DNA from 4 places in the Salipaludibacillus sp. HK11 genome. Region 2 is predicted to be linked to each of the others. Evidence: riboswitches for the same ligand, from Rfam matches in the RefSeq annotation. Region 2 holds a riboswitch; each other region holds the start of a gene.
The links. Region 2 has a riboswitch for thiamine pyrophosphate ahead of thiM (hydroxyethylthiazole kinase). Riboswitches for the same ligand answer to the same signal wherever they lie in the genome.

Region 1: linked by a shared signal. The riboswitch ahead of tenA (thiaminase II) and the one ahead of thiM (hydroxyethylthiazole kinase) in region 2 are both predicted to bind thiamine pyrophosphate.
Region 3: linked by a shared signal. The riboswitch ahead of ACM26V_RS09550 (acetylornithine deacetylase) and the one ahead of thiM (hydroxyethylthiazole kinase) in region 2 are both predicted to bind thiamine pyrophosphate.
Region 4: linked by a shared signal. The riboswitch ahead of ACM26V_RS21160 (YkoF family thiamine/hydroxymethylpyrimidine-binding protein) and the one ahead of thiM (hydroxyethylthiazole kinase) in region 2 are both predicted to bind thiamine pyrophosphate.

What each region holds. Positions count from the first base shown of each region.
Region 1 covers NZ_CP181045.1:4,885,543-4,893,809, forward strand. Annotated here, with positions in the region: gene ACM26V_RS23155 (SpoVR family protein) at 518-1,945, shown strand; gene ACM26V_RS23160 (dihydrolipoyl dehydrogenase family protein) at 2,201-3,628, shown strand; gene tenA (thiaminase II) at 3,681-4,346, opposite strand; TPP riboswitch at 4,468-4,572, opposite strand; gene pgeF (peptidoglycan editing factor PgeF) at 4,772-5,608, opposite strand; gene ACM26V_RS23175 (hypothetical protein) at 5,773-5,955, opposite strand; gene ACM26V_RS23180 (MFS transporter) at 6,036-7,304, opposite strand; gene ACM26V_RS23185 (hypothetical protein) at 7,676-7,984, shown strand; gene ACM26V_RS23190 (aldo/keto reductase) at 8,212-8,267, shown strand, end outside.
Region 2 covers NZ_CP181045.1:4,589,535-4,597,801, reverse strand. Annotated here, with positions in the region: gene ACM26V_RS21745 (diguanylate cyclase) at 1-768, opposite strand, end outside; gene ACM26V_RS21740 (flavin reductase family protein) at 1,001-1,603, opposite strand; gene ACM26V_RS21735 (alpha/beta hydrolase) at 1,621-2,229, opposite strand; gene recQ (DNA helicase RecQ) at 2,564-4,723, shown strand; TPP riboswitch at 4,837-4,937, shown strand; gene thiM (hydroxyethylthiazole kinase) at 5,032-5,847, shown strand; gene thiD (bifunctional hydroxymethylpyrimidine kinase/phosphomethylpyrimidine kinase) at 5,850-6,689, shown strand; gene thiE (thiamine phosphate synthase) at 6,683-7,342, shown strand; gene ade (adenine deaminase) at 7,457-8,267, opposite strand, start outside.
Region 3 covers NZ_CP181045.1:1,924,123-1,932,389, reverse strand. Annotated here, with positions in the region: gene ACM26V_RS09575 (hypothetical protein) at 47-475, opposite strand; gene ACM26V_RS09570 (MATE family efflux transporter) at 636-2,030, opposite strand; gene ACM26V_RS09565 (methionine aminopeptidase) at 2,590-2,793, shown strand; gene ACM26V_RS09560 (sigma-70 family RNA polymerase sigma factor) at 2,996-3,538, shown strand; gene ACM26V_RS09555 (hypothetical protein) at 3,531-4,292, shown strand; TPP riboswitch at 4,411-4,511, shown strand; gene ACM26V_RS09550 (acetylornithine deacetylase) at 4,700-5,998, shown strand; gene tenA (thiaminase II) at 5,988-6,656, shown strand; gene ACM26V_RS09540 (ABC transporter ATP-binding protein) at 6,641-7,453, shown strand; gene ACM26V_RS09535 (ABC transporter permease) at 7,450-8,211, shown strand; gene ACM26V_RS09530 (ABC transporter substrate-binding protein) at 8,211-8,267, shown strand, end outside.
Region 4 covers NZ_CP181045.1:4,457,002-4,465,268, forward strand. Annotated here, with positions in the region: gene ACM26V_RS21140 (M20/M25/M40 family metallo-hydrolase) at 1-2,026, shown strand, start outside; gene ACM26V_RS21145 (N-formylglutamate amidohydrolase) at 2,037-2,876, shown strand; gene ACM26V_RS21150 (hypothetical protein) at 3,277-3,474, shown strand; gene ACM26V_RS21155 (CGCGG family rSAM-modified RiPP protein) at 3,759-4,016, opposite strand; TPP riboswitch at 4,178-4,282, shown strand; gene ACM26V_RS21160 (YkoF family thiamine/hydroxymethylpyrimidine-binding protein) at 4,466-5,068, shown strand; gene ACM26V_RS21165 (ECF transporter S component) at 5,086-5,688, shown strand; gene ACM26V_RS21170 (ABC transporter ATP-binding protein) at 5,672-7,300, shown strand; gene ACM26V_RS21175 (energy-coupling factor transporter transmembrane component T family protein) at 7,284-8,063, shown strand; gene ACM26V_RS21180 (ROK family protein) at 8,119-8,267, opposite strand, start outside.

The DNA of each region.
Region 1 (8,267 bases), 300 kb from region 2:
AATTTCATATGTCAATTTCTGTTTATTATTAAAGAATTTTATGGGTGTTTAGTTAAAATGCACAAATGTTCTGTTAATAATAGATAAATCTATTTAATTTCAATTGAAATTAGTGAATTAATAAATATGATATTGACGCCAATAATACAGTCAAATGAAGGGTAGGTCAACTGTTAATTGTGAAAAATTCTAACATTTCAAAACAATCCATCCTATTGAATGCGGTTTCGACGTTGGTTTAAAGGTTAATAAATCAAATTTTCTGATAAATGTAAATTTTTTTAAAGCGTTTTCATATATGTGCCATATGTTATAGGAGGGTTAGAATTTAAAAAATTCCCCTTAACTGTGGTTCATGAAATAGCGTGGAAATTGTTATCGTGTATTTTTGGAAGTTGCAAATATTTTTATCTCCAAGTATGAGAAGGTATCTATTTTCAATTTTACTTTGGAAAGCTTCTCATTATTTAAGATGCTGCTTCATAACTTGGAAGTAACGAAAAAAGGGGGAAATAAAATGCCAACTGATGAGGAAAATCTAATGTATTCGATTGATCAAATAACTGAAATTGCTGAGGGATTTGGACTTGATTTTTATCCGATGCGCTATGAGGTGTGTCCAGCGGATATTATTTATACGTTTGGTGCTTACGGGATGCCAACTCGATTTAATCACTGGAGTTTTGGAAAGCAGTTTCACAAGATGAAATTACAATATGATTTAGGTTTAAGTAAAATTTATGAATTAGTGATTAACTCTAACCCTTGCTATGCGTTCCTTCTGGATACCAATTCGTTAATTCAAAATAAATTGATTGTTGCCCATGTCTTAGGTCATAGTGATTTTTTTAAAAATAATGCGCGCTTTTCTAATACACGCAAGGATATGGTGGAAAGTATGACAGCGACAGCAGAGAGGATTCATCAATATGAAATGATACACGGTAGAAGAGAAGTAGAAAAATTTCTTGACGCAGTCTTAGCAATTCAAGAACATATTGATCCTAGTTTACAGCGGGCGAAGTTAAGTTGGTCAATAGAAGATATCGGAGACGAATCAGATGAAGGGCAAAATAAAGTAAATAGCCCTTACGATGATATATGGAATTTAGAAGAAGATAAAACTGAAAACAAACTGTCTGAATTAGAGAAGAAGAAAAAACAGTTTCCGCCTGAACCTGAAAAGGATTTATTACTGTTTATTGAGCACTACAGTAAAGAGTTAGAAGGTTGGCAACGTGACATTCTAACGATGATGCGTGAAGAAATGCTTTATTTCTGGCCACAATTAGAAACGAAGATAATGAATGAAGGATGGGCTAGTTATTGGCATCAGAGAATTGTTCGTGAATTGGACCTACCTACAGATGAGTCGATTGAGTTTGCGAAATTAAATGCTGGTGTTATTCAACCGTCAAAAACTCAAATCAATCCTTATTATCTTGGATTAAAGGTTTTTGAGGACATTGAAGAACGTTATAACAACCCTACGGATGATATGAAAGAAAGACAAGGGATTAAACCAAAAAGTGGTAGGGAGAAAATTTTTGAAGTTCGTGAAATTGAATCTGATCTTTCATTTATTCGAAATTATTTAACGAAAGATTTAGTCTTTCGAGAGGATATGTATTTATTTCAGAAACATGGTCGTGATTATGAAATTGTTGATAAAGAGTGGGAGAATGTTCGTGATCAAATTATTACGAGTAGAGTTAATGGAGGTTTTCCGTATATAACTGTTAAAAATGGGGACTATTTAAAAGCTGGTGAACTGTATTTAAAGCACGAATATGAAGATGTCGAACTTGATACAAAGTATTTAGAAAAAACCTTACCGTACTTATATCAATTATGGGGAAGATCTGTGCATATGGAAAGCGTATTATCAGATAGAGCAATTGTTTTTTGTTATGACGGTAGAAAGATTAGTAAAAGGTATGTATGAAAAAGGGGGCTAGCTGCTTTTGGCTAGCTTCCTTTTAGCTTTATAATGGAGAATAGATGTTACTGTCGGATTTTTAAACACCAAGAGTTAGATCAAATTAAGACCCTTAAGATGAATTAGAGCTGAGTAATATGATAAATTTAATAAAACTATTTCGTTTGTCTATCAAGTAAATAAAAGTAGAGAGCAATCTAAAATAACTTCGAAGTATTTTTAATAAAAGATTGTATTAGTCAGCTGTGAAGGAGAGATAGGATGAAAACATACGATATCATTGTTATCGGTGGAGGTTCTGGTGGATTAACGGTTGCTGCTGGTGCAGCGCAATTTGGCGCAAAAGTTGCGTTAATAGAAAAAAGAAACAGTTTGGGAGGAGACTGCCTCCATTTTGGATGTGTTCCATCAAAAGCATTGATTGCTGTCGCAAATGAGGTTCATCAACTATATCAGTCAGCTGAAGCTTTCGGGGTTTCTGTTTCTGGTAAGCCAAAATGGCAATTAGCAAAAGATCGAGTTCATACAGCAGTATCTATCATCCAGGAAAATGACGGGGAGAAAAGATTTCGTGAATTAGGGGTTGACGTCATGTTTGCTTCCGCGACCTTCCAGGATAGCCATCACATCCAATTATCATCAGGTTCCATCATTGAGGGGAAACGTATAATTATAGCAACGGGATCACGTCCAATAATTCCTGAAGTCGAAGGTATCGAAAATATTCAAATCTTAACGAGTGAGACGGTTTTTGATATGGAGCAATTACCTAAACGAATCGTAATGATGGGAGCAGGACCTATTGGATTAGAATTATCCCAAGCATTAAGCCGGCTAGGATCGAATGTATCCGTCGTTGACAGTTCTGACTTGCTTTTATCAAAAGAAGATGGTGAAGTATCAAATATCTTGCTTAATCAATTGAAAAAAGAACTCGAATTCCTCTCTTCATCAACAGTAGAAAAAGTAATTCAAAGAGATGGCAAGACGTTTGTTCGAGTTAAAGGGCAGCACGCTCGAGAAATTGAGGCGGATGCACTTTTTTTAGCTATTGGTAGAAGACCAAATTCAGATACGCTCAATTTGGAGAAAGCGGGGGTTAATGTAAATCAAAAAGGAGAAATCATTGTTAAAGAGACGATGCAAACTTCTGAGCCACACATCTACGCTTTAGGGGACGTTAATGGTGCTTTTCCATTTACACATGGTGCCTCCCATGAGGGGAAAGTTGTCGTTGCTAATGCAGTATTCGGTTTAAAGAGAAAGGTTTCTTATGAAAATGTTCCATGGGTTTATTATACAGATCCAGAAATCTTTCATTTAGGAATGACGGAAAGCGAAGTGAAAGAACAGAGAGGTAGTAATTATAAAGTCTACCGCATGGACCATAATCATGTTGATCGGATGATTGCCGAAATGGACAACCAGTCGATGATAAAAATCATTACGGACAACAAGGGAATGATTCTAGGTGCTCATGGTGTAGGAGGTAATGTGAGTGATTGGATGCAACAGCTAGTTTATATGAAAACGAATGGAGAATCAGTGAAAAAAATCTCGAACAGCGTATATCCTTATCCTTCAAGAAGTGAAATTGTAAAAAATGCTGGTGACTTATATTGGAGAGAGAAGTTGTTCGGAAGCTCACTTTCAAAAATGATGAGCCAATATGTCTCTTGGTTTAGATAGTTTTAAGGGAGTAAAAAATGGGTGCGATTTAGGCACCCACATCGCGAAAGACTTATAATGGCCACGTTTGTTTCGTATATGCCATATCAAAAAACATGTATTCCATGCGACACCCCATTAAAAAGTGGGTTCTCATTTTAGCACGATCACTTTCAGTTGCTTCTTCAGCTAGGCGATCTAACCAATCGATTGTCTTTGTAATTCTTGGCATTTCTTGAGCTCCGTAGAAAGAGATCCAAGGATAAAAGGGATGATCAGGGCTTGGCTTTACTTCTTTCATGATTCTTTCACCAATATACAAATAAACCCAGGGACATGGGAGGGCAACAGCCAAAGATTCAGCTAAAGAGCCATTCGACGCAACTTGCAACATATATTGGCTGTAATGATGGGCCGTCGGAGCAAGAGTCTCTCCTTTTAAGTCTTTATAATCAACGCCAGCTTGCTCACAGAAATTATTGTGTGGGTGAGTTTCGTCGTTTAAAATAAAAGCGATGCCTTCGTTTAATAAGGCCATATCATCGCGGTTGTTACATTTTGCCATGGTTAGAGCACGTGTTTGAATCATTGCATTTAAGTACTCGTAGTCTTGTTTAACATAGTGAATGAGCTGACCTTTCTCAAGATTCCCCTCTGCAATCCCTTGAACAAAAGGGTGTTCATAGCATGCTTTAAATAGTGATTCTGTTTCGTTTCGTAAATCCTGTGTAAAACTCATGTCAGTTGCCTCCTTATTTTTAGAAGAACCACTCTGATGAGGGAAAGGTGGATAAATAAAAAACGCCAATCCATTGAAGGAATGACGTTAACAGTCTCATTATTGTTTGTAAAACAAAATTAAGAGATTCACGCCACTTCCCTACGCTAGTATGAACTAGATCAGGTTCTAAGGGATCAAGAAAGAATCTTGTCTCAGCCATAAAATGGCACCCCTAGTGGAACTTGTTATGAAATTATACTAATCGTAACACCATTTTTTGGTAATATCAAGGATTATCATCAAGTATAGTGAAAATACTGAATCTTCTCCAATGACATATCTGAATTATTCTTGAAACAGCACTTGAGCAGAAAGCGAGCCAATTAGGGAAAGAAACAGTGAGAAACGGTCCGAATGTGTGAGGGAGACATATACTCAATTTTCTATTTATATTGATTATAGAAGCCAATATAGCTGATCATTCTTCCTGTTTTTCCTTGATCAGCGCGATGAGAGAAAAACAGGTCGTTGTCACAACTCGTGCAAAAGTTGGACGTGAGAAGGTGATCTTCTTGAATGCCAGCATGTAAAAGTAGTAAATAATTGACGGACTTTAAATCAAGGCGATACTGCCCATCACTTATTTGTTCATAAGGAGAGGTAGTGAATGATACAGCCTCTAGAACTTTATCTACTTCATTAATTACGTGGTCATCAACAATATAACAGCATTGGTTAATCGATGGTCCAATTGTTACATAAATCTCTGATGGAGGAATTTTCTCCATCATATCCCATAGCTGAACCATCTTTCCCGAAATATTCTTAACAGTACCTTTCCAACCTGCGTGAGCAATGCCAATCATGTGATAATTAGGAGCGAAAAAATAAACTGGTACACAATCTGCGTAACATAACGTAAGTAATATATCTTTTTGATTCGTATAGAAGCCGTCGGTTCCTTTAATACTATCGTTATAATCATCAACTCCAGATCCAGTCAGGACGCTTGAAACTTTAACAATTTGATCTTCATGAACTTGATCTGCACATACCCAATTTTCTAGTGAGAAACCAAGTTGATCTGCTAGTTGTTGGCGATTGGTAATGACATTGTGACCCTCGTCGCCAACATGTAAACCGAAATTATTTGATTTATAAGGGAAATGACTTGTGCCACCATGCTTAGTTGTGAAACCGGCAACGAGCTCGGGATTTATTTTTGTCCAATCTTTAATAGTTAGTGTTGAATCGGTTGTTTGGATAAAGGATTCATCCATAAATACCCCTCCATTTTGTAACTGTGAAGAATTAGTTTACTATCCATTCCTCATCATTATATAATACGAAATTTGAATATAAAAGTTCTGAGTAGAAGCAAAATTGTACATCTGTGAATACAAAAGAGCCCCTTATTTCAGGAGCTCTAAACATAATAGGTTTGCTACGATTTATCTTTAGGTTGATACATTTCATATGCTTTTGGTGTTTCTTTCTCTGTCACTCGTTTTGTAGATTTCTTTAATTTATATACCGTGAACGAGGCAGCAATAAAAACGAAGATCATAAAAATGTATGCATAACCCATTCCACCTTCTGATGGATCAGGGATCGTAAATAAATCCATGTTTCCCACAGCCTTTCACATAATAATAAGTATTAATAGTAATTATAGCAAGTTCTCAATAAGATTTCACCAAAGACGTATTATAAAGATGATTCTTTCTTATATGGTTTAGGAGACATTAAACTAGCGATGATTCCTAATGCAGGAAACACCATCATAAATATCAAGATTTCTTGATAACCACCAAACCAATCATATGCAATTCCAAACGGTAGTGGTCCGAATGCAGATGCTGATACAGTAACTGTCGTTGCAACTCCCTTAATACTACCTATGTGCTGTCGGCCAAAATAATCAGGGAACACCATAGATACAACAATTCGTTCGATACCCCCGATGAAGCCCCAAAGTATACCAAATGCGATGGCCCAAACAAAAGAATCTGTAAAGTACAAAGTAATGATGAAGATGAATTGACCAAAGAAAACAAAAGCGAACATGTAATGAATTTTCACTTTTTCAAGAATAAAACCGGCTAACATTGTAACCGGGAAACCGACCATTGCCATTAAGCTTAAGATGAAGGCTGCGGCTGTTAAACTTAGACCACTTCCACTAAGGATCGAGAAAAGGTGGAATGTTAGACCTGTATTAAGCATCGATGGAATGCCAATACAGAGTAGTAAGAGCCAAAACTGGCGTGTTCTCATTGTTTCCTTTAACGTCCAAGAGATATCATTTTTAAGTTTTGGTGTGTGTTCACCTTCATTAATTTCTATTTTTTTATTATCTGGAAGGAGACCGATATCTTCTGGTTTATTTTTCATAAAGAAAAATGAAATGGGGACGAAAAAAATAATGATTGTAGCACCTAATATACGCCAAGCATTTTCCCATCCATAACTTGAAATTAGCCAAGCATTGAGCGGAGGGAAAAGAGTAGAACTTAGAAAGCCTCCAATCATCATGAAGCTAAATGCTCGCCCTCGCTTCTCAATGAACCATTGGGGAATGAGAGTATTCGATACGAGAGTCATAGATCCTTGGCCAAGAAAACGTATTAAGAAGAAACCAATAAACAACATGAATGGATTGACAACGATGCTATTCCAAAAACAAGCAATTGCAAGCAGAATACTAACAGTTAATGAAACGGTTCTTTGCCCAAACTTGTCAATGCTTGAGCCAACAAGAAAGAGTAAAAATCCAGCAGTTAATGTTGCTCCCGAGTAAATACCGGAGACAAGAGACCTTTCCCAATTAAAGTCCAAAATATAATAATCTATGAATACCGCATTTGAATATGTTTGTCCAGGACCAGAGAAAAATAAGCCCATTGCTCCGATTAATACAATATACCAACCGTAATAAAAAGTTGGTGCATCTTGTTTATTTTGTTTTTTTATCATATGAATATCCTTTCTAGATGGTAAGCTACGTTTTATTTTAACAGATATTTCGATAAACGTAAGACCGAAATTATTTTACTGAACGAAAAAACATATTGTTGGTAAGAAAAGTATGTTGAATTCGTTTGAATGATAAGGGAAAAGTGAATAAGGAGTAACGATAGTTGATTAAGTGAGGAAGTAGCGCATACAGCGTAGAAAAATTTTATATGGTAAAATTAACTTAGAGTTAATCAAATACTGATTCAACGTTAGCTCGTGAATTCAGGTATTATTTTAATTGTGAAACAAAACAATCGACGAATCGTATATACAGGGAAACCGATCAAATGTTGAGTGAAAAGAAGAAATGAAGAAAGGAGATATATTTAATGGAGTTACTAGCTTCACATCCTTACTATAAAGTCCAAAGAGAGATAAACAGTATTCAACAAAAAAATGTTGAATATGAACGGACGTTATATTTATATGAAGATAAGCTAATTACAAAACATCGAGAATTCTCCTCAGAAGCAGTGTTTGATATGTCATACCGTGAGTTGAAGAGTGGAGAAGAAGGAACACTCTTTGTTCATACAAATCAAGGAGTTTTCACTTACATTGTTAAGGAAGATCCTACACCGTTTATTAAAGTGTTTAAGGAATTGGAAAAGAAGTTAGGTCATAAGAGTAGTGAATGATCTTTTTTAGGCACTACTAAACATTGCTATTGTTAATAGGAAGGGGGATGCTCTTCAATGGAGTGAATTTCGGCTGCGGAGTGGGGGAGCCTCTTGGAGCTTTGCAGAGTCTAGCCTTGCTTGATCTTCCGCAGGATTATTCGTATATAAATATTTATTCGTTTCAATTGTAAGCGTAGCCACTGTTCAACTATAATTAGTTATACAAGTATTAGAAGGAGGTCTTAATGAATTATCGTAGACTAGGTAATACGAATCTGAAAATTAGTGAATTAAGCTTTGG
Region 2 (8,267 bases):
TTCGACCGCTTCTCGTAGTTCTTCTGCCAGATCGTATGCATCTTTTTCTGAACTGTTCGGTAAAATTATTGAAAATTCTTCCCCACCATATCGAGCAAAAACATTTGAACTGCTTATTTTTCTTTCTATCGTTGCTGTAACTAACTTCAAGCAATCGTCTCCTGCATGATGCCCATAGTAATCATTAAAATCTTTGAAATAATCCAAATCAAGCATAATCAAAGAAAGCTGCTGTTGATGTTTTGTTGCTTCTCTCCAATGGTACTCCAACTGCTCATCAAAATAACGCCTATTAGCCACTCCTGTTAGCCCGTCTTGTTCGGACAATTTTTTAAAAAGATTATTTGCTTTCATCAACTTGTCTTGATTTTCTGTTAATTCTTGTTCGTAAAATTTACGTTGTGTAATATCTTGAAATTGAGAGATAAAATATATTGGTACTTCCTTGCTATTTTTAACAATCGATACATTTAAAAGGCACCATATCACCTTGCCGTCTTTATGAATGTATCGTTTTTCTATTTGATAATTATCAATAGTCCCATCTAATAGTTTCTCCGCCTTATACTTACTCTTTTCAACATCGGCACTATGAGTCAGATCTTCGAAAGATAGTTCTTTAAATTCATTTTCAGAATATCCTAGCATCTCTGATAACATTGGATTTGACAACATAAATTTACCTTCGATAGACACGAGTGCGATACCGATGGAGGAAAAACGAAATGCTTGTTCAAATAGTTGAGATGTATCTATATTACTTATCATCAGTCCCCCGCCTCCTATTTCTATGCTGCACTTCTGTATTATCGACTTAAATAAGTTTCTTCTAAACAGGTCATCATGTTCAATCACAAAGTCCTATTCCCTCTTTACGCATCTTATAACATGGTATTTTTTTACTATGCACATTACGTCCTTTAAAGTTAGAAACTTCTTTAACGGAAAAATGCCCGTCAATTGACGGGCACAAGTATATGATTTTTAATAACATTCCCTTTTATGGTCGATCCAATTCAAAGATCTTGCCTAGTCGCGAGTACTGTTTGCCACCTAACCTAGCTATTGGCATGAGCTTATCCGTTTGAACGACACCATCATTATAAAGATCATCATTGACTGTATAACTGACGATACGTCCAATAATAAAATCTGTCGCAGAATCTCCTTCTTCAAAAACAAGGTGTTTTTCCAATTTACACTCAAATCGCACCTTACTTTCTTTCAAAGAAGGAACACCGACTACCTCACTAACTATAGGAGAAAGCCCTACTTTTCCTACTTCACTTTGATCAGAAGGTAAGTTCATCGCTGTCTGATTCATCTTTTTCACGTTGTCCTCATCTACTCCATGAACGACAAACTCTCCCATTTGCAAAATATTTCTCGCCGTGTCCTTTTGCTGTCCTTCTTTTCTACCAATAGAAACAGCTAAAAGAGGAGGTTCTGCGGAAATTACACTAAAATAACTAAATGGTGCTGCATTTAGAACACCTTCTTTAGAGATCGATGTAATAAATGCGATAGGCCTAGGTGTAATTGCTGATGTGAGCAGACGATAATTATCTTTTTTCGACAATTGTTTCGGGTCGAGGGTTGTCATGGTTACCGTTCCTCCCCTTATTTTGTGTTGTTATCATACCAAGCTTTTGCGTTATCAACTTCTTCTCTTGTAAGTTGATGTCCTTGGTTTGCCCAGAAAACTTCTACTAATGCACCGGCTGCGCTTAATGTTTTCTCAAGCTCATCCGTTTCTTCAGGAGAACAAATTGGGTCATTCGCACCCGCCCCAATAAAGACAGGGAATCCTGTCATCTCAGGCAAGTCAATTCCTCTACGCGGAACCATAGGATGCAGAAGGATCGCATCATTCAACGGCTTTTCGAAATGATAAAGCAGACTTGCAGCAATATTAGCGCCATTTGAGTAACCTATTGCAGTCATGTTATTTCTATCAAATCCATGTTCTTTAGCTGCTTCATCAATAAACTCGTGTAGTTCCTTCGTTCGAAAAATCAAATCTTCCTCGTCAAAAATCCCTTCTCCTAGTCGTCTGAAAAAGCGATTCATTCCATTCTCATCAACATTTCCTCGCACGCTTAATACAGATGCCTCTGGATCAATCATCTCAGCGATAGGAAGCAAATCATTTTCGTCTCCACCTGTGCCATGAAGTAATAATAATGTATGATCGTTCCCCTGTTTCCCTTGTTTAAAAATATGTTTCATTTTGTCACGCTCCTTTTAAGTATCGGTACACTTGCAATATCATTTCTCCACTTTCAAAAAGTAAGTACTATCATTATAATACCTCCCCTAGCTTTTTTCAAAACATTTGCTTTTTACTTAAAAAAAACTACCTAAATCAATCACCTGCTTTAACAGCGTCTTTATTAACAACTTAAAATAAAATTTTTCACGATTATCCCCTAGTATTCACTTAAACAAATCCTGTACACTTAAGTAAGTGCAAATCGTTAAAAAGCAAAAAAATTCCATATAATAGAATAACTGAGCCTTTATTTAAAATATAGAATATAATCTCTATCTACGGAGGAAAACCATGCTGAATCAAGCAGAAGAAAAATTAAAAGAACACTTTGGCTACGATGATTTTCGCAAAGGTCAAAAGGATATACTTGAAAAAGTCTTTGATCATCAAAATACAATGGGTGTCATGCCTACTGGTGGAGGAAAATCAATTTGTTATCAAATCCCTTCACTACTTTTCTCTGGAGTCACACTTGTCGTCTCTCCGCTCATTTCACTAATGAAAGATCAAGTCGATGAGCTTCAAGAAGTTGGGATTGACTCGACATTTATTAATAGCTCGCTCCATCACGAAGAAGTTCGTGAAAGAATTGATGGAATCCGCCATGGAATTCACAAGCTTGTTTATGTCGCTCCCGAGAGATTAGAATCAGCTGGATTTTTACAAATGCTTCAATCTTTACCTATTTCATTAATCGCTGTTGACGAAGCTCATTGCTTATCCCAATGGGGTCATGATTTCCGACCTAGCTATCTGAAAATTCCAAGTCTGATCCAGCAACTGCCTGGTCAACCAGCAGTCTTAGCCCTAACAGCGACGGCTACGCCAGAGGTCACAGAAGACATATGCCAAGCTTTATCTATTTCACCAAAAAACGTTGTTCAAACGGGATTTGCAAGAGAAAATCTTTCATTTCATGTCGTTAAGGGGATGGATCGTGACAAATACATTAAAGATTATATGAAACGAAATAATCGTTATTCAGGCATCATCTATGCTGCCACTAGAAAAGAAGTCGAACGTCTCCATGAAAAATTGACACGCTTGGGAATCTCCGTTGGCAAATATCATGGGGGATTAACAACAGACGAACGCCGACAGATGCAAGAGTCATTCGTTTATGATGAAACGCAAGTCATGGTGGCAACAAACGCCTTTGGTATGGGGATTAACAAATCCAACGTTCGCTTCGTCATACATGCACAAATGCCAAGGAACATCGAAAGTTATTATCAAGAAGCAGGTCGTGCAGGCCGTGATGGTGAAGACAGTGAATGTATCCTCTTGTTTACACCTCAAGATATTCGCATCCAACAATTTCTCATCGATCAATCAACAATGGCAGACGACCGAAAAGAAAATGAATATACTAAACTTCAAGCCATTGTCAATTACTGCCATACAGAAAATTGTTTGCAAGCTTATATCCTCGAATATTTTAGTGACAGTGATATCAAACCTTGTGGACGTTGTTCAGAATGTGTCGACAACCGAAACACGGTAGACGTCACAAAAGAAGCACAGATGGTTTTCTCTTGTATTAAACGGATGAACGAGCGTTTTGGTAAAACAATGGTAGCTCAAGTTCTCGTAGGCTCCGCGAATAAAAAGATGAAAGATTTCTCTTTCACTAAATTATCTACATACGGATTGTTGAAAGATCGCACACAAAAAGAGGTTAGTCAGTTTATCGATTACCTCGTTGCCTCTCAATTTTTAAAAATGAGTGGTGGAAATTACCCAGTCTTACAGCTTACTGAAAATACTATCCCGGTGTTAAAAGGCGAAATCAAAGTCGAAAAGAAACAAGCGAAACAGACGACGGTCCTTGCCAAACAACACCCTCTTTTTGAGACGCTACGAGGGCTTCGTACTTCCTTAGCAAAACAGCATCAAGTTGCACCATACATGGTCTTTTCAGATCAGACTCTAAATGATTTATGCGCAAAGCTTCCTGAAACGAAAGAAGATTTACTGGAAGTAAAAGGTGTCGGTCAAATGAAAGTAGATTCGTATGGCGAACACTTTTTGCAAGCTATTGCAGAATTTTTGCATGCAAATCCAGATGAAAAGAAATCGTTCGACTTACCAAGTCGTTTAAAAAATTACGAACAAAAGCAAACTGACGGAATTGGCAACAAAAAAGATAAGACTCCTAGCTTTTTGAAAACAATCGAATTATTTAATGAAGGTTACACCATCGAACAAATCTGTGCAGCTCGCAATGTGAAATACACAACGATTCAAAGTCACCTTCTCCAAGCGGCAGACGATGGAATTGCCGTCGATTTCGATCGCCTAGTCAAACCAGAGCATATAGCTCAAATAAAGGAAGTAGTAGATCAAATCGGACTTGAAAATGGTATGAAACCAATCAAAGAAGCTCTCTCAGAAGAAATTGATTACTTTACGATTCGCGTGTTTGTTAATGATTACTTAGTCAAGGGATAGACAGGAAAGCCTATACGGCAGCTCCTTCCTACTGATAATTCGCTACCTACCATGCGTTCTCCATGATTTACCGTTTTATTTGTGATAAAATGAAAATAAGAAATAAGTAAATAGTTAACCACTAGGGGTGCCAATTGGCTGAGACAAAGCTTTGCTTGATCCCTTTGAACCTGATCTGGATGGTACCAGCGGAGGAAAGTGGAACACAGCGATAAATTGATCTAGTAGGTCAAATCAGCGCGGTTCCATTTGGAGCAGCGCTTTTTTATTTTCTAAAATCTCACTTTTTTTCAGAAAGGAAGACGATTATGCTACCGATTCACACGTTACGAACGAAAATTCAAGACACCTCACCGCTCATACACAATATTACGAATGTCGTTGTTACTAACTTTACAGCAAATGGACTTTACGCGATTGGAGCTAGCCCTGTTATGGCTTATGCCAAAGAAGAAGTTGAGAATATGGCAAAGGTTGCACAGGCATTAGTTTTGAACATAGGAACACTTACGAAGCAAGAAGTAGAAGCGATGCTCTTAGCCGGAAAAGCTGCAAATCTAGCAAGTACGCCAATTGTACTTGATCCCGTTGGAGTTGGTGCCACGCCATTTAGGACCGAATCTGCTAAAAAATTACTAACCGAATTAAACATCGCAGTTATTCGCGGAAACGGTGGGGAGATTGCCAATTTGATTGATCATTCTGTTGAAATGCGTGGCGTCGACTCTACCGCCAAGATGAATGACACCGTTGCAATTGCTAAAGAAGTTGCGAAAACATGGGGTACAATCGTCGCTTTGACCGGCGAATCAGATGTTATTACTGACGGTGACAGAGTCTATACCGTCGACAACGGTCATTTTCTCCAATCAAAAATAACAGGAGCAGGTTGTTTATTAAGTTCCGTTGTCGGAGCTTTCATCTCTGTTCACGATGATCTATTGGAGGCAGTCACTTGCGCAGTCGCATTTTATGGCATTAGCGCTCAGGTTGCGGCTGAAAAAGAACCCAATATGGGACCTGGTCATTTCCAAGTCCACTTTATCGATGCCCTATACCAATTAACTTCTGGACAAATCGATCATTGGGCTAACTTCAACAAGTCCATCATGGAGGGAAAATGACTATGACACCAAAAGTATTAACAATTGCCGGTTCTGACAGCGGAGGCGGTGCTGGTATTCAAGCAGATATAAAAACATTTCAAGAATTAAACGTGTTTGGAATGTCCGCGATCACTGCAATTACGGCTCAAAATAGCGTTGGAGTTCAAGGAGTTTATCCCGTTGATCCAAAGGGTGTTGCACAACAAATCACTTCAGTAATGGAAGATATCGGTGCTGATGCGGTAAAAACAGGAATGTTGTTTGATAAGGAACGAATTAATATCGTCGTAGATAAAGCGATTGAATATAAGTGGTCATCACTTGTTGTTGACCCTGTTATGGTATCAACTTCAGGCGCCAAATTATTACATCCAGAAGCTATGGACGCGTTAATTAATAATTTAATTCCAAAAGCGACAATTATTACACCAAATATTCCTGAAGCAAAAGAGATCACAAATATGCCGCTTACGACTTTAGACGAAAGAAAAAAAGCTGTGAAGGAAATGTTCAACATGGGTGCTCAATCCGTTTTACTCAAAGGTGGGCACAGCGAAGATGACACTGCTGAAAACATTGTTGATATCTTTTATGACGGACAAAATTTTCACTTTTTTTCTGTTCCATTTATCAAAACAGAACATACTCACGGAACAGGGTGCACGTATTCCGCAGCAATTGCTGCCAATTTGGCAAAAGGACTTCCATTGAAACAAGCTGTCCGTGAAGCAAAGCGATTTATTCATATAGCGATTGAACACGGTTATTCTCTAGGAAAAGGTCCAGGGTCCACCTACCATGCTGCTCATCGTATTTACCAAGAATCTCTAAATGAAATGAAGGTAGAAACAGAATGGTAGATCGAAATAATCTTTTTATAAAAAACGCGCTGAAGCTCTACTTCATAAGTGGAACAAATAATGTTAACAAACCGCTACCAGAAGTGTTATCCGAAGCTATTTCTGGTGGGATCACTCTTTTCCAATTCCGAGAAAAAGGGGACGCATCGCTAACAGGCCGGTCCAAACGGGAGATGGCTCTTAAATTGAAACAGATTTGTCAAGCTAATCAGATTCCTTTCATTATAAATGATGATGTTGAATTAGCATTGGAAATTGGAGCTGATGGCGTTCATGTCGGACAAACTGACGCAAACGGGCCTTTCGTAAGGGAGAAAATAGGCGATAATAAGATCCTTGGTATTTCAGCTCATACAATTGCTGAAGCAAAGCAGGCCGTCAAAGATGGGGCTGATTATATTGGAGTAGGTCCCATGTACCCAACCAATTCCAAGGCAGATGCTGAAGAGGCATGTGGACCAGAGATGATTTCTGCAATGCGTGAAGAGGGGATTACTATTCCAATCGTTGCGATTGGTGGCATTGATATTCACCGTACTAGAGGGATCGCACAGGCTGGGGCTGACGGTGTTTCAGTTATTTCTGCGATCGCTTCGGCGACTTCAGCAAAGCATGCTGCTGAACAGTTTAGGTTGGAACTAGAAGACCTTTAACTAAATCATTAAAAAGCCTAACAAAATATCTGTTAGGTTTTTTGTGCATAGCCACCCCTAAAATGCCAAAAATGGCTCATCTTCAGCAAAGAAGATGAACCATTACGTCGCCAGCTATAATTTGACTTCCAACGGGATATGTTCCCCAGCAATGCCATCAAAGTAACCTAGATCGGTTAATTTTAATTCTGGAATAACTGGTAAGCACATGAATGATAACGCGGAAAAGGGGTTAAAATCACCTTCAAATCCTAGCTTTTTCAGCCCTTCGTCTAATTGCTTCATCCCTTTATATGCATCGTTGGTAATTCCTGAAGACATAAGACCAGCAATGTTTAGTTGCAAACTCGCAACCACTTCGCCCGCTTTCACTAGCACCATACCTCCACGTATTTTCGCTACTTCTTCTATTGCTTTAAGCATGTCTTCATCATTAGTACCCGCTGTAACTAAATTGTGTGAGTCATGGGCGACGGTTAACGCAATAGCCCCTTCTGAAAAACCGAGTCCTTGAATAAACCCCAAACCGATATTTCCTGTGTAATGGTGACGCTCAATGACTGCCATTTTCATCAAGTCATTTGTCTCGCTTGCGATAAATACGCCACGATCTTGGGCAGGCTCGACGATGACTTTTTCCGTTACAAGACTGTTTGGTATCAGCTTAATCGCATGAACTTTCCCCGTTCCCGAAACAGTGATTTCCAAGCTCTCTTTCGTCACTTTCGGGAGATGAATTGTATTTAACAAATGCTCATCAGGCGTTACTACGGATTCTTCTTCCATCAGCATCTTTCCATTTTGTGCGACTAATTCACCATCCTTATATACATCTGTTATTGAGAAAGTAGTTAAGTCATCTACAAGCAAAATATCCGCTTCGTATCCTGGTGCTATCGCTCCCTTTGTTTTTAACCGATAACAC
Region 3 (8,267 bases), 2.5 Mb from region 2:
AGGCTGCTCAGTATGTGTAAGTACTGAGCAGCCTTTTCCAAGTTAACTAGATAAAAAATGGGAACAACAGTGTGTTAATTCCATAAAATGGGTACCTTCTTCTTCTAAAACGTCGAAATCTTCTAGGAATTCTAGGGCGACCTATACCATAGCCAGGACCATAACCAGGTCCAAAACCTGGTGCAGGATAACCAGAACCACCATAACCATAGCCAAAATGACCCGGTTGATTATTCATTTGATACCCTTGTTGTTCATTGTATGGTTGCTGTGCATCATCATCTTCAGGCATTAATAAAGTGACACCTTCGTTATCACTATCTTCAATAATGCCATCGTGAATACTTCCGTCTATCATCTGTATTTGAATGAAATGCAAATGATACTGAGTACATGCGTCGTGCATGTCTTTCAAATGCTGCTCGTTATTGGGTTGACCTTCTACTGGCATGCCTTGATAAGGCTGTTGATACATATTTATCATTCCTCCCTTTACACGAGTCAATATATGCAAAGGCCTATGAGAATGTTCAAAAAGGATTTAAATAAATTAAAAAAATTTAAAGGGAATATTCAAAAATATTAACTAATTGATTTTTTACTTTCCTACAATGGAAGACTTTTTAACCAAGAGCTTAGCTTATTTCACTACTCTCTTTTTTTGCAACTTTCACCTCTTCAACGAGTACCTTTTCTTTCCATTTTTTACTGCGCCATCGGAGGAACATCAATGAACCTCGGAACCATTCATCAATAATAATTGCAATTGTAATACCGATTAACCCATAGCTGAGTGAGATCCCCAAAAAATACGCTAATGGCACACTAAGCCCCCACATCGAAAGAATTCCTATCGTAACTGGAAACTTTGCATCTCCTGCTGCTCGAAGAGAACTAATAATAACTAGATTGAAAGTTCTTCCTGGCTCTAAAATAACACCTAATAACAGGAGTGTAGAGCCTAATGCGATAATTTCTGCATCGTTGGTAAAGAATCCAAGTAGAAGATTCCCGGAAAAAGCAATAATCGTTCCAACGGTTAGGGCCACCAAGAGTGCTATTCTTAATCCTTTATACATCTGTTTATATGCTTCATCAAGTTTTCCTGCCCCAACGAGCTGTCCGATGTAAATTTGCATTCCCTTTGCAATGGACAGCGAAAATACTGTCATGAAATTCATTAAGTTTTGTGTGTAAATTCTAGTTGCTAATGCATTTGCACCTAACATAGTAATAAACACAGTAATCGTCAGTTGACTCAAATTATGAGATAAATGTTCTCCAGCTGCTGGAACACCTATTCCAAGAATTTTTTTCATATAGTATTTTTTTGGTTTGAAATAATCTTGTAACTGTATTTTTATTTCTGTGCGTTTATAAAGCAACACAAATAATACAATTACTGCTAAGCCACGACAAACAGCTGTTGCAATAGCTACACCTGTGACACCTAATTGGGGTACACCAAAAGCACCGAAAATAAACAAATAGTTACCTAAAATATTAAGGAGATTCATACCTAAAGCAACATACATTACATCTTTCGTTAACCCTTGTGCTTGAAGCGCGGAAAAGATCGTCAGAACCATCGCTTGAGTAAATAATGTCCCCCCGACAATTATCATATAAATGTTTGCGTAAGCGAGAAGTTCAGGTGATAAATTAAATAAATTTAAGAATTGATGGCGAAACAGCACAACGATACCACTAATAAAAATACCGAATAATAGGTTAATTGAAATTGAGTTAGCGACTGTTATACTAACTTCTTTAGACTTATTGGCACCGACGAACTGTGCGATAACAACTCCTGCGCCCATCGCTGTAAAATTAAATAAAATAAAAGTAAACATCATAATTTGGTTTACTACTCCGATAGCGGCCACTGCTTCATCGGATATAAAACTTAGCATAAATATATCAGAGATATGTAAAAACGTTTGCAAAAACACCTCAATAAAAATTGGCCATGTTATCGCAAGCAAAGTCACTTTTTTAAAATTGGAATTTTTCTTATTACTATTTACCATTATGTAACCACATTAATATCATTGATTGAGTAAATAATTTTCTATTTTTCATATTGACTCTCCTCTTTTACGAGAAAACTAAATAAAGCAAAAAGAAAATTTGGCAAATATAATAGCCACTCACTTGTATAGATACAATATTTCTACCTTATTTTAGACTCTCGACTCTTTAATTACATATTTTAGAGATACCTGATAAAATTGGCTCAAGTATTTGAACTACCTGGCAATTAGTACCCTTAATTTAAGAGTTTATATATTTTAATTACACCAAGATCAGCAAGTCTTCATTATTCAAAAAAAGGAGTTACCGTATAATTTAAAGGCTTTATTCTTTTTACGATGAGGCCTCCTTTCAACGTGTATTCTACCATACAATTTAATTATACCTTATAATGAAGAGAAATGAGTAGGTAATATGTCTGGTAAAGAACTAGACGAATTACGGATACCGAAGTCTATTATGAAAAAAAGCAGACAAGTTCAAACGACTAAATTTTAAATAAAATGTATAATTCCCTTCATTTCCCAAATAATAAGTGTAAATGGAGGTGTATATATGGGCCTGTTTCAAGCTGTTTCTGATTGGAATACTGCCAGGCAAGAAAAAAGATTAGATTTAATGAAAGAAAAAGACCTTTGTCCAGAGTGTCATGGGAGAGGCTTCAATATTCCAATAAGTGAATTCTATCTTTCATCTGATTATTATGAATGCCCTGGTTGTAGCGGAAGTGGGAGATATTTTGACCGGACTGGAAAATAACACATAAAAAAGGATGTGATTTCAAAATCACAGTCCTTTTTTTCGTGTTGAATTTATTTTTAATTTTAAGAAGCGAGTTGTTTAAGAATTTTTTTCCAAAACATTACTAGCAAAAAAATTAAACAATCGAACATAGTAGAATCATAAGTAAATGGAACTTATACTTATGTGAGTCGTCAATACTAGTGAAGGGGGGGCGAGTATGAAAAAAGAAGATGAAAATCAAAACTTTACTGAAGACGAGAAGGACCTTTTAGAGGATCTTCTTGATGAGTATGGTACTGAGTTAAAACATATCGCTTTTTTTTATCTTAAAGATCGAGAACTTGCAGAAGATATCATTCAGGAAGTATTTATATCATGCTTCAAAAATCTACATACCTTTCGTTATGAGAGTAGCTATAAAACATGGCTAATCAAAATAACAGTTAATAAGTGTAAAGATTCTTTGAAGAAATGGAGTTTCAAGAATATTTTTTATAGAGAAAAAATAAAAGATCCAATCGAAAATTGCACGCCTGAAAAGAAGGTAATCGAAAAAACAGTTAACGAAAATCTGGCAACGGAAGTTTTACAGTTGCCTTTGAAATTTCGTGAAGTTATTATTTTATTTTATTATGAAGAATTGAGTTTGATAGAAATAAGCCTAGTTTTAAAAATAAATGTTAATACGATTAAATCACGATTATCAAGAGCGAAAGAAAATTTAAGAAAATCTATTGAAAGGAGTGATTTTGATGGATGAATTTGATAAAAAGATGGAAGAAAGTTTGCAGCAATCCGTTAGCGACATACATTTTACGAATCGTGAAAAGAACAAAATTTTACTTAGTATAGAAACTGCTAAGAATAGTAACAGTTATTTAAAATATTACGCTTCTTTGATAACTGTGGCATTACTAATTATCATAATATTTGTTCCAACCATTCTTGAACAATTTGATTTTAAATTTTCGGATCATCCTTTAGAATTAATCGATGATAGATTTGATTATCATTCATTCGACCTCCCAAGTGACTGGGATACTGTCTGGATTTTAGAAAAATTAAAAATAAAAGAATCAGATGTATTGAATCCCGAGAACAATGTATATGAAGATATTCCACTATCCTATATTATTGAATTTGCGAATAAAACGGAAGTAAATAAACATGAACAAGAGGAGTACAAAGAAATGTTGGAGGAACAAAATGAATCAACTGCTCATATGGGGGAGAGTGTTTTGTACAGTCATTCTTTTACTGGAGAAAGCAATGCATCATATGGAATGAGTCGTGAAGAATTTACAAGACCTGTGATAACTGATGAAAGCGAAAAATTGTTAACAGAAGAGTTTATTATTAATCACGTTGACGTTGACTATTATTTTGATGGTGTGAACCATGTTTTTCAATGGGAACGCGATGATTTATTTTATGATTTATATATAGTTGATAATGATCATGAATTTGACCTAGATGATCTTCTTGAAATTGTTGAAGGATTTATTATAATTTGAAAATAATATTTTATTCTTACAAAAAGTGATCGACAATTATCTTTATGTACAAATTTACCACATGAATGTTTGCAAATTCAGAAATTTGTGTTACCTTGTGTATATTGACAACTTTATGAACTACCACTAGGGGCGCTTGATTTGCTGAGAGAGACGTTTGTCTTAACCCTAACACCTGAACTAGATAATACTAGCGGAGGGAAGTGGTGTGAGCAATCAATTGCTATTAGGCGATTTTATTTTTCAATTTGAGCAATTGTCATTGTTTTACATACACGTCCACTCTTTGCCAGAGTGGATTTTTTTGGTGAGAAGTGAGATCTAGAATGAGAAGATTTATTCCAATGATTCAATTAACAAACAAACGCTAAAATCTTCCGAGAAAAAATATCAAAGGGGGAATTAAGATGAATAAACTGCAAAACGAACTGTTAAATGACATCGATGACAGACAAGAAGAGTTGATCGAATTAGTGAAGAAATTAGTTCGATTTCAAACACCTAGTCCTCCAGCTCGTAACACGAAAGAAGCGCAAGATTTTATGGCAGAGCAATTAATGAACTTAGGAGCTGACGTTGATCAATGGGAAGTTTATCCTGGAGATCCCAATGTGGTGGGCACATTTAAGGGAACAAATCCAAACAAACATAAGAGTTTGATTGTAAATGGTCATATCGATGTTGCAGAAGTCGATGAGGAGGAGCAAGGTTGGAATACAGATCCGTTCACGCCAAGTGTTAAGAATGATAGGTTATATGGACGAGGGACTGCCGACATGAAAGCAGGTCTTGCAGGAGCTTTGTTTGTAATTAAACTATTGAAGGAAAAAGGGATTGAATTACCTGGGGACTTGATTTTTCAGTCAGTTGTTGGTGAAGAAGTTGGCGAAGCTGGAACGTTGGAATGCTGTGAAAGAGGGTATACGGCTGACGGTGCGGTTGTCGTAGATACGAGTGATCTACATATTCAGGGTCAAGGTGGCGTCATTACTGGATGGGTAACGGTTAAAAGTCCGAAAACCTATCATGATGCAGTCCGGCGAGACATGGTTCATGCAGGTGGTGGTCTGCACGCAGCGAGTGCAATCGAAAAAATGGTTAAAATGATCGAAGGCCTTAAGGAATTGGAACAATATTGGGCAGTGACGAAATCTTTTCCTGGGTTTCCTGCTGGCATGAACACGATTAATCCAGCAGTAATTGAAGGTGGAAGACATGCTGCGTTTGTTGCAGATGAGTGCAAGCTATGGATTACGGTTCACTTTTATCCTGATGAAAATCATGATGATATTGCCAAGGAAGTCGAAGACCATTTATTAAAAGTAGCGGACGGTGATCCGTGGTTGAGAGATCATCCTCCGATTTTTACATGGGGTGGTAAGTCGATGATTGAAGACAAAGGAGAAATATTTCCGTCCCTGGCACTCGATGAAGAGGGACAGATCGTTCAAACATTAAAGTCTGCTCATACGAACGTATTAAAAACAGGTCCTCAAGTAAGTATGTCACCGACGGTAACGGATGGTGGGTGGCTTGGAAATGCAGGTATTCCAACGATAATATATGGTCCAGGAGATTTACATAATGCTCACGGAATCAATGAATCAGTGTCGATTCCACAGCTTATTGACTTTACAAAAGTGATGATGACCTTCATTTATGAGTGGTGTCATGAAAAAAGAAAGGATGATAAAGATGAAATTTAGTGAACGTTTATATGAAAATGTTAAACCGATTTGGAGAAAAAATCATGACCATCCGTTTGTGCAAGGTATTGGAGACGGAACATTAGCGGAGGATAAATTCCGATTTTTTATGATTCAAGATTATTTATACTTAATCGAATATGCGAAACTATTTGCAATGGGAGCAGTGAAGGCGAAAGATGTAAAGACGATGGGGGAGTTTGCTAAGCTTCTCGATTCAACTTTGAATACAGAAATGCAACTTCATCGTAACTTCGCCAAGCAATTCGATATTTCTGAAGAAGAACTTGAGACGGCGAATCCTGCACCGACGACATTGGCGTATAGTCATTACATGCTCAGTGTCGGCAATAATGGCGGTTTAGCAGAACTAGTGGCAAGTTTGCTTCCATGTATGTGGAGTTATGCTGAAATTGGTAAAGCGCTTGATGAAGTACCTGGTGCACGTGAAGGAAAATATGGGGAATGGGTTGCCATGTATGCGGATGAAGAGTTTCAAGCGTTGGCTGATTGGACGATCAAACTATTGGATGAGTTGGCAGAGGGAAAGCCTGAGCATGAATTAGAAAATCTAGAAGAAATTTTCTTGAATACGACACGATTTGAATACATGTTTTGGGATATGTCCTACAACAAAGCAATGTGGCCGATGGACTGATGGGAGATAAAGCGACAATTCAAGTTCAATCTCATTTGCAGTTTGAAAACGTCTCGTTTACGTATTCACATGCTAATAAACCAACTTCTGTTTTTGAAAAAACGAATCTATCGATCTACGAAAAAGAATTCGTCACTATTCTAGGGCCAAGCGGAGCTGGAAAATCAACTTTTTTTCGGCTTGCTGCCGGTCTTGAACAACCAAAATCAGGTCGTATTATGATTCAAGGTAAGGAAGAAGCTAATCGGCTTGGGAAAATAGGTTACATGCCTCAGCAAGATTTACTGCTTCCATGGAGAACCGTATTAGAAAATGGGCTTCTTCCGTTGGAGATTAAAGGTATGGACAAAAAAGAAGCAAGTGATTTAGTAAAACAACACATGAAGAAATTTGGGTTAGAAGGAACAGAGAATAACTATGCCCATCAACTTTCAGGAGGAATGAGACAGCGTGTTTCCTTTTTACGAGCGATACTTGGAGGAAACGATATCTTACTTCTGGATGAACCATTCAGTGCGTTGGATTCAATGACTCGATTTATGATGCAAGAATGGCTATTAGAACAATGGCATGAGTGGGAAAAGACAATTATTTTTATCACTCATGATGTAGAGGAAGCGATATTTCTTTCTGATCGAATATTCATGTTAACTCATCCACCGATAGAAGGAAACATCGATGAAGTGAATGTTCCATTGAGCAGGCCTAGAAATGAGGAGCACCGTAGTGAAGCGGACTTTATGGAGCTTAAACAAAATCTCTTTAAAAAGATGAGAGCGAAGGAACAGTTCTTATGAAAAAATTGATAAATTTTAGTTTTTATTATGGTAGCTCAGTCATAGTTGTACTTTTCCTTCTGTTTGCCTGGGAAATCGGAGCACGACTTTATAATAAAGCTTTTATTTTGCCATCACCCACGGGGATTACAGTCAAGCTATGGGAATTACGAGAAGTCTTATTAATTGTTCATTTACCTGCGACATTTCAAATAGTAGTTGTTGGTCTCATGGTATCAATGATTGTTGGAGGAGCTTTAGCGATATTCATGAACCGTTATGCATTTGCTGAACGAACTTTTTTTCCTTTAGTAATTGCCTCTCAGACGATTCCGATTATTGCCTTAGCACCGATCTTTGTGCTTTGGTTTGGTTATTCGATTTGGAGCAAGGTTGCTGTCACGGTTCTGATTACATTTTTTCCGATTACGGTTAGTACGTTCGATGGGTTACGTTCGACAAGTAAAGAATTAATCGATTTAATGCGGACGATGGGAGCAAGTAAGACCCAGATTTTTTTCAAATTACAAGTCCCTTCGGCCTTACCTTACTTTTATTCTGGTTTGAAAGTAGCGGTAACGTTGAGCGTGATTGGGGCGGCTATTGGTGAATGGCTAGGAGCAAGTAAAGGTTTAGGCTATTTTAGTAGAAGGATGATGACACAAATGGATGGGGCGGGCGTATTTGCACCAATTGTATTGCTATCAATCATGGGTATTTTGTTATTTTTACTTGTGAAAATGTGTGAAAAGATATCAACAAAATGGAGGGAACAATAATGAAATTTGCATTAATTCTTATGCTTGTGATGTTGGCAGGGTGTGGTAATAATGAT
Region 4 (8,267 bases), 130 kb from region 2:
AGGTGGACATCAAGTAAAAACGTTTGAAGGAGATAAAAATTTAATCAAAAATCTTGAAGAGTTTATGCCGACAGTAATTTCTGGTGAGCGGCCTGGATTGGTGTTCAACTTGAGTTATGGGATTCAAGGGAGAGGCAGATACATGCACGTGCCCGGAATGTTGGAAATGCTTGGGGTACCTTATGTTGGTTCAGGACCAGAAACCCACGCACTTGCGCTCGATAAAGTGGTGACGAAAATGATTCTTTTACAACGAGGCTTACCAACACCTAAATTCACCGTTTTGGATACGCCTGATTCGCCAGTGACAGAAGAATTAACGTATCCGCTAATCGTAAAACCAAAGGATGAAGCTGTATCTTTTGGGCTTAGAATCGTTCAGAACGAGGATGAACTTCGTGAAGGAGTGCAAGTGATTTATGAAACCTACAATGCACCTACACTTGTAGAGGAATATATTGAGGGACGCGAAGTGAATGTTGGAATTCTGGGAAACAATCCTGTTCAAGCGTTACCTGCTGTGGAACTTGTGTTTGGAGAAGGACCACAAATTTTTACTTACGAAGACAAAAAGAATAAAAGTGGACGTACGGTTGAAAAAGTTTGTCCAGCTAACTTAACGGAAGCAGAAGCAGAAAAAATTCAGGCTCTAGCGATTGAAACTTTCAAAGCATTGAATTGTTATGATACTGCTCGGGTTGATTTTCGGATTGATAAACAAGGAAATCCCTACATTCTTGAAGTGAATTCGATGGCGAGTCTTGGTTCCGACGGTTCATTCGTATTTGCAGCAGAGAAAATAGGATTACCTTATAAAGAATTAATGAATAGAATAATTGATGTAACATGTGAACGCTATTTTGGTGAAGATTTTCTTGCGCCAATAGATGAGCAAATGCAAAAAGCAGATGTTCGTATTTTCAATGGACTAACAAAGAAACGAACTGCAATGGAAACAGATTTAAAGGCATGGACAAATATTTCCAGTCGTACAGAAGATCCAGTAGGCTTGAGCAGAATTCGCAAAAAATTAGAAGATCGATTAAGTAAACTAGGGTTAAGTCCTGTCGAATCTTCTACAAATGGAAGATCTGCCTGGACATTTGAAACTGCGGCAGGAATGCAAGGTGGCACACTTTTAGTCGTACCGATTGACGTACCTGGAGATCGAACAGGGTTTCCAATTCCTTTTCGTACCGAACAGGAATGGCTCTATGGGGAAGGGATTGCCTCGAGTCGAGGTGGGATTGTCACCATGCTAAGCGCTTTGAGTGCTTTAAAAGAGCAAAAGTTACTTAGTAAGAAAAAGATAGGTGTTCTATTGTACTCAGACGAAGGTAGGGGGATGCGCTATAGTTCATCAACAGTACAGCGGGCTGCAAAGCAAGCAGCAGAAGTTATCGTTCTTCAACCTGGTTTTGCAGATGGAAAAGTAGTAGACCAACGAAGAGGTACAAGGCAATTTAGTATTATTGTTGAGGGAGATCCAGTGCGGATTGGAAAGGAAACTAAATCCGTAGATGTTCTCAACACGTTCATTCAAAATGCACAGAAGTTACAAGCTTTAAACAATAGGAAAAAAAAATTAGCAGTTGCTATTCAAGATGTTCGATCTGAGAGATATTCTGTCTTGAAGCCACATCGAGTTTATGCAACGTTATCAATAACGTATATAGATGAAAAGATAGCAGACGAAACGGAAAGGGCTATCAGGGATTTATTTAAGTCGCATTCAAAAGGGATGCGGACACACATGGAAAAGTTGGTGGAACGAGCACCATTTATACGTAAAAAGAATCATGAATTAATAGAACAATTAACTGATTTAAGCACTAAGTGGAATTTGCCTTTTGGCACGGAATCAAGTTTATTGTCTTCCGCAGCCGGAGAGGTTCCTAAAGGATCATCCGTTGTTTGTGGTTTTTCGCCTGCTAGTAGAAATTTATATATGCCTGAAGAAGCGCTACACAGAAGTGAATTAGTTCAGCGTTCGTTGCTGCTAGCTTTGTACTTAAATGGTGAATGAGGTGGATGATATGATAAAAGATAAGCTTCCAATACTTATTTCAGTTCCTCACGGAGGTTTAAATTTCCCAACTCAAATTCAGACCGAATGTTTACTGAGCGATATGGATATCTTATTAGACGGTGATACGTGGACAAAAGAGTTATTTGATTTCAGTAACCTTGCAGAGGAATACCATCAGGTCGATGTGGCACGCATTTTCGTCGACATGAATCGCGACCTTACAGACTTACCTCCGGAAAACACTGATGGTATTGTTAAAACTATGACGGTAGAGGGAAAAATGGTATGGGATTCTCCATCAGGTCTCAGTGACGGGGAACGAGAAGCATTGATTGATAAATATTATTTGCCATATCATCAAAAACTTATTAAAGCTGCTGAAAATCCAGATGTGAAATTAGCAGTAGATTGTCATTCAATGCTGGACTATGGACCTGGAAAAAAAGGGGTGAACTGGGAAAATCGGCCTTTATTTTGTATTGGTAACCGTGGGAATGATGAAGGTGACCTATGTGATGAGGCTTTGACGGCACCGATGGAAATGATGGTGCACTTTAAAGAATTGTTAGAAGCGAAATTCCACATGTATAAAGCTAATAACAGGGAATTTGTAACGATGAATGATCCGTTTAAAGGCGGGCATGTCACCCGCCTCCACGGAAATATTGGGAAGGTTCCTTGGATCCAATTAGAAGTTAATCGAGTGTTATATTTGCCGCCACCGTCGTTAATATCGCTTCGTCCTAATGATTTACAACAGGTCAAATTAGTTGAATTTAGGAATCTTCTTTACGATGTTTTTTCCGAACTAGTCAAGGACGTACACCCAGGGAAAGCAGCATTATAAATATCATTATGAAGTAGTGTAGATGAATGAACAATGCATGATAAAATTTCTAAAGCATATTATAGAATAGCGAATAAAGCAGCTGATTCCCCATGAGGACACTCAATTTCTTGGTAGTGGAAAGCGAGTGGAAGTTACACGGCTTCTATGCACAAAAATATAATTAGCCATACGTAGATTCATTATAAGATATTTTAAGTGATGGGCTATAAATGTGTCAATTTTATGAAAAGTGAAAAAACTAGTTTGATAAGTTTTAAAGGAGGGGATGTGTATCAAGAGTCTATTCTATGAGGGAGGGGAAATTCCAAGTCACTTTTCGATATATTTTTAAACAATAATCAGCAGCTGCGGTCATTCATCATCATTTATTTTTTAAAAATAATGGGGAGATGATTTTATGTCAACGTTAGCTATTATTCTCGGTATTGTCGTAGTACTTTTAATTATCTTCATTGTTTCAAGCTACAGAAATAATAAGTCAGATATCGGAGAAGCTGTCGACCCACAAAGAAAATGTGACAAATGTGAATATCCAATCCCTAATGATTATATGAAGTCGTTATGCCCTGAATGTAAGTCGTATATAGCCAGATAATTAGCGTCATCGTGTTAGAATAAATAGTGTCTTTGAAAACCAAGGAAGACAAAAAATTTGAAAAATGACGTGTGAAATTGATAACAATTTGATACGTCATTTTTGTTGTGGGAAGGTTTTGATTACGATAGATAGAGCTTCAGATCCAACAGGTAAAAGAGTAATTACGACACATAATAGACTGATTCCAACACATAGACTTCCTTTTCCTACGGATAACAAATTCCAACTAAAACCGTAACTGATTTACTACCAAAATCTTCACGCGAAGTAGCGAATGCGACCTACTTATATACTCTCAATACATACCCTCCGCACCCACACTGATCAATGTACTTCATTTCAACGGTGTCACCGTATTTATCATGAATCATTAAAGATAAATAACTTTCTGGATTTCCAAAAACATCCGGTGTGACGAGATTTACGTAACAACCTTCGACTGTTTCATCAATTGCTTCGAAGGCATGTCGGATAACAAGATCTCGGTTTTCTGCGTACTCTTCGTGCTCCAAACTTGCTGACCAATCTTTATATTCCATAAGTGAAGTCCCCTTTCAAAAGGCTCATTTACCACATTTTAAACTACAAATGTCGCTTATGTCAGTGATATAAATCATCACAATCAATATACACATTACAAATATGGTATTTACAAATTGTAACTATTACAGTTACAATAGAATCAACAATATGATAACCGTGTTCGCACTAGGGGTGCTATATGCTGAGAGACTGGTGAAATTCCTGTTAACCCTTTGGACCTGATCTAGTTAATACTAGCGTGGGGAAGTGCAGGTGAGCAACGTGTAGCCTGATGTTTTTTCAAACCTACATGAACCTTTTCTGCATCTTCCTAACTGGGAGGTGCAGTTTTTGTTTGCCTAAAATGATTGAGTTGGATGATTACTAAAAGTTATGAGATTCCCATTGAGAGCGAATCACCGGTTTACATATTGATTACCAATATTGATAGAGGAGGATTCAGAATATGCAAGGTTTAAGCTGTGGAACAAGTCGAATTGTCGGGTGTCGTTTCTCGATATATCCAATGACGGATAATTTTGTAGACGTGATAAAGAAAGCATTAGAAGAGGTAGACAGTTCAAAAGTGTGGCAAGTAACTGATGATGTGAGTACATGTATACGCGGACGAAGTGAGCACGTGTTTGATGTGGTAAAAGCGATTTTTATTCATGCCGCTAAAACGGGAGTCCATGTCGTTTTTAACGGGACATTTTCGATAGGGTGCCCAGGTGATTCAGATGGTGACACATATATGTCAGAGGATGATAAACGCCTGAATGAAGCGAAATCGGTAATTGAAAAAGTGACAGTGGCGACCCAGTTCGCATTATATCCAATGAATAATCCTGATTATATGCAAGTTATCGCAGATCAAGTTGATGTCGCAAAAAAGCATGGTACGTTTACGAAGGGTGTTCATTATGCTTCGCGATTAGATGGAGATGCAAACGATGTATTTAATACCCTTGAAGAGGTATTCGCTCGTGCGTCAAAAACGAAAGATCATAGTCATGTCACAATGACTGCTGCAATTTCTGCGAACAGTCCATCGAAGAAAGATAAATAGGAGAGGGGATCGCAACGATGATGAAGCAATGGAAATTGAAAGAAATCGTCTTAATGTCGATATTTGGCGTTGTCTTTGCTGTTATTTATTTGCTATTTTTCTTTTTCGGGCAAGGGTTAAGGAATTTTCTCACACCATTTGGTCTAGCGCCATTTGGTTATGAAGTGATCTTTGGCATCTGGTTCATCGTTTCGATTATTGGCGCCTATGTGATAAGAAAACCAGGCGCTGCTTTTTGGCCGGAGTTAATTGCTGGAACTGTTCAAGTACTGATTGGTAGTCCAGCTGGTCCGCAGTTAATTATTTCAGCCGCGATTCAAGGACTTGGTGCCGAGGTTGTTTTCTTGGCAACTAGATATCGTAATTTTTCACTTTCTGTGCTTATACTTGCTGGAATGTCTGCTGCAATGTTCAGTTACGTGTGGGGATGGTTCAATTCAGGGCTAGCGGCGCTGGCACCTGAATTAATCGTAGCGACGTTAGTTGTGCGAATCATTAGTGGTGCTTTGTTAGCCGGTGTGTTAGGTAAGTATATTAGTGATCAGTTAGCGCAAACAGGGGTTCTTCGTGGGTACGCACTAGGAAAGGAGTGGCAAGAAAAACGTGAAAAGTCAGCATAACTTGAGCATTGAGCAACCTCAGCCACTCATTCGCGTAGAAAACCTATCGTTCGATTATGAAAAAAATCAACAATCCTCGCTGATAGATAATGTCAGCTTCGCTATTTATGAAGGAGAAGTAACGCTCCTTCTTGGGGCAAGTGGTTCTGGTAAAAGCACCATATCTCTTTGTTTAAATGGCCTTTATCCTGAAGCGGTGGAAGGTTATTCAATGGGAACTGTGCTTTACCGAGAAAAAAATATTAATCAATTTGAAAAAGGTGAGCTTAACCAAAAAATTGGCATTGTCTTTCAAGATCCTGAAAGTCAGTTTTGTATGATAACTGTTGAAAATGAATTGGCCTTTACAATGGAAAACATTCGCATCCCTCAAAGTGAGATGTCAAAACGTATGGATACTATTCTTGAAGCTGTAGGATTAACTGATTTAAAGGAACGAGCTATTCACGAGCTTTCAGGAGGACAAAAGCAAAAGGTTGCACTAGCTTCCGTTCTATTGTTAGAGCCAGAGTTACTCATTTTAGATGAACCAACAGCAAACCTGGATCCTGTTTCTAGCATAGAATTTATTGAGTTAGTTGCTCAGTTGCAAAAAGAGCGAGGAATGTCTGTATTTATTATTGAACACCAACTTGACGATTGGATTCCATACACAGACAATGTTCTTGCGCTCAGCAATGAAGGCAAGTTGATTGTTGATGGTAAACCAGATCAAGTATTCAATGAGAATTCTGATATATTAATTGCACAAGGAATTCATATTCCTAAACGAGATAAAACAGTTATGACTAGCGAAATCGGAAATCGAGTTGATCAATCGAAAAAGTTTCTCGAACAAAGCCTATCATTAACAAACCTAACGTTTAGACGAAAGAAAAAATTAATTTTAGACAAAATTAATTTATCGATACAAAAAGGCGAGTTCATCGCAGTCGTCGGTGAAAATGGTGCTGGGAAATCGACGCTCCTTCAATTGATGGCAGGGATTCTTACACCTACTCAAGGGGAAATTGAATTCTTGAAACAGCCTTTAAAACAATGGAGCGAGCAGGATCTTAGGCAGAAGATGGGGTTTGTTTTTCAAAATCCGGAACATCAATTTATTACTGATACGGTTTATGATGAAGTAGCCTTTGGTATGAAATTGAACGACATGGATGTAGAGAAAATGAATGGCAAGATAGATACGCTTTTAGCGCATTTTCAACTATTGAACCACCAATGGAGCAATCCGTTCTCATTAAGTGGAGGTCAAAAACGTCGACTTAGTGTGGCGACGATGCTTGATGAAACGCCTGAACTGTTGTTATTTGATGAACCGACGTTTGGCCAAGATGCAAAAACAACAGTAGAGTTAATGAACATTATTATTGAACTAAAAGAAAAAGGAACAACGATTGTTTTCGTCACTCATGACATGGATTTAGTCGATCAGTATTGTGAAAGAACGTTTGTATTAGATGGTGGAAATATTGTTTTTCATGGTCATCCCGAGGACTTATGGAAGAAAACAGGTTTACTTAAACAAGCTAGGTTACGTCGACCATATCGTATTCGGAACATAGACTCTGAAAAAAATGAAGTAGGTGAAGTGTATGATCTCGTCCGTTAACCCGGCGTTAAAAATGGTAGCGATCCTTGTTCCTGGTGTGTTACTAAGTTTTAGCTTTGATATCTTCACACCACTCGCCTACCTCGTGTTTACCGTAGCTTTCACTTTCATATTTAGTGACATACCAATAAAAAAATGGTTGTTGTTTTTTTCGCCTTTTATTTTCTTAGCATTAGGCTTTGCTTGGATGACGGTTCTTTACACGAGTGATAATTTCGCAGGAGGGCGTGTCCTTTTTGAATTCTGGTGGTTTGAAGTGACAACGGGGGGAGTCATGGTTGGGATTAGTCTTGCGCTTCGCTCTCTGTGTTTCGTTGCTTTGTCGCTCATGTTTATCTTAACAACCGATTCAACGAAGTTTATGCTCAGTTTAATGCAACAATTCAAGCTGCCACCGAAACTCACGTTTGGAATTCTTGCCGGCTATCGGTTTTTACCTACATTTAAGCATGAATTTGAAGTGCTAAGACAGGCGCATAGAATTCGAGGGATTGGGCGTGCAAAAGGTTTGAGGGGGCGGATACTTCAGTTTCGTCGCTATGCGATTCCACTTATGGCCAATGCGATTCGTAAAGCTGAACGGGTGGCGATTGCAATGGAATCGAAGGGTTTTACTGGTGAAACAGATCGAACACATTATCATGAGATGTCGATTGGTAAAAAAGATTGGACATTTTTTGCTAGCATCGTTGGTACGTTTTTTATTGTCTTATTTGCATCCTACCAGTTAGGATATTTAAATATCTTTGGACGACAGTTTTAGAATAGTAGAAAACACGACGCGGGTACTCATCGAGCGTCGTGTTTTAATAATTTTTTTATACTACTCGTTTTAGAAATACTTCGATCATCAAGTAAGAGGCTCCTAATGCAATTCCAGTAGAATTTAAATCCGAGAATTCTACAGAAAGGTTTTCACGATGGTAAGGGAGTGCTCTTGAACTGATAACCTGTTTTAGTGGGTTTT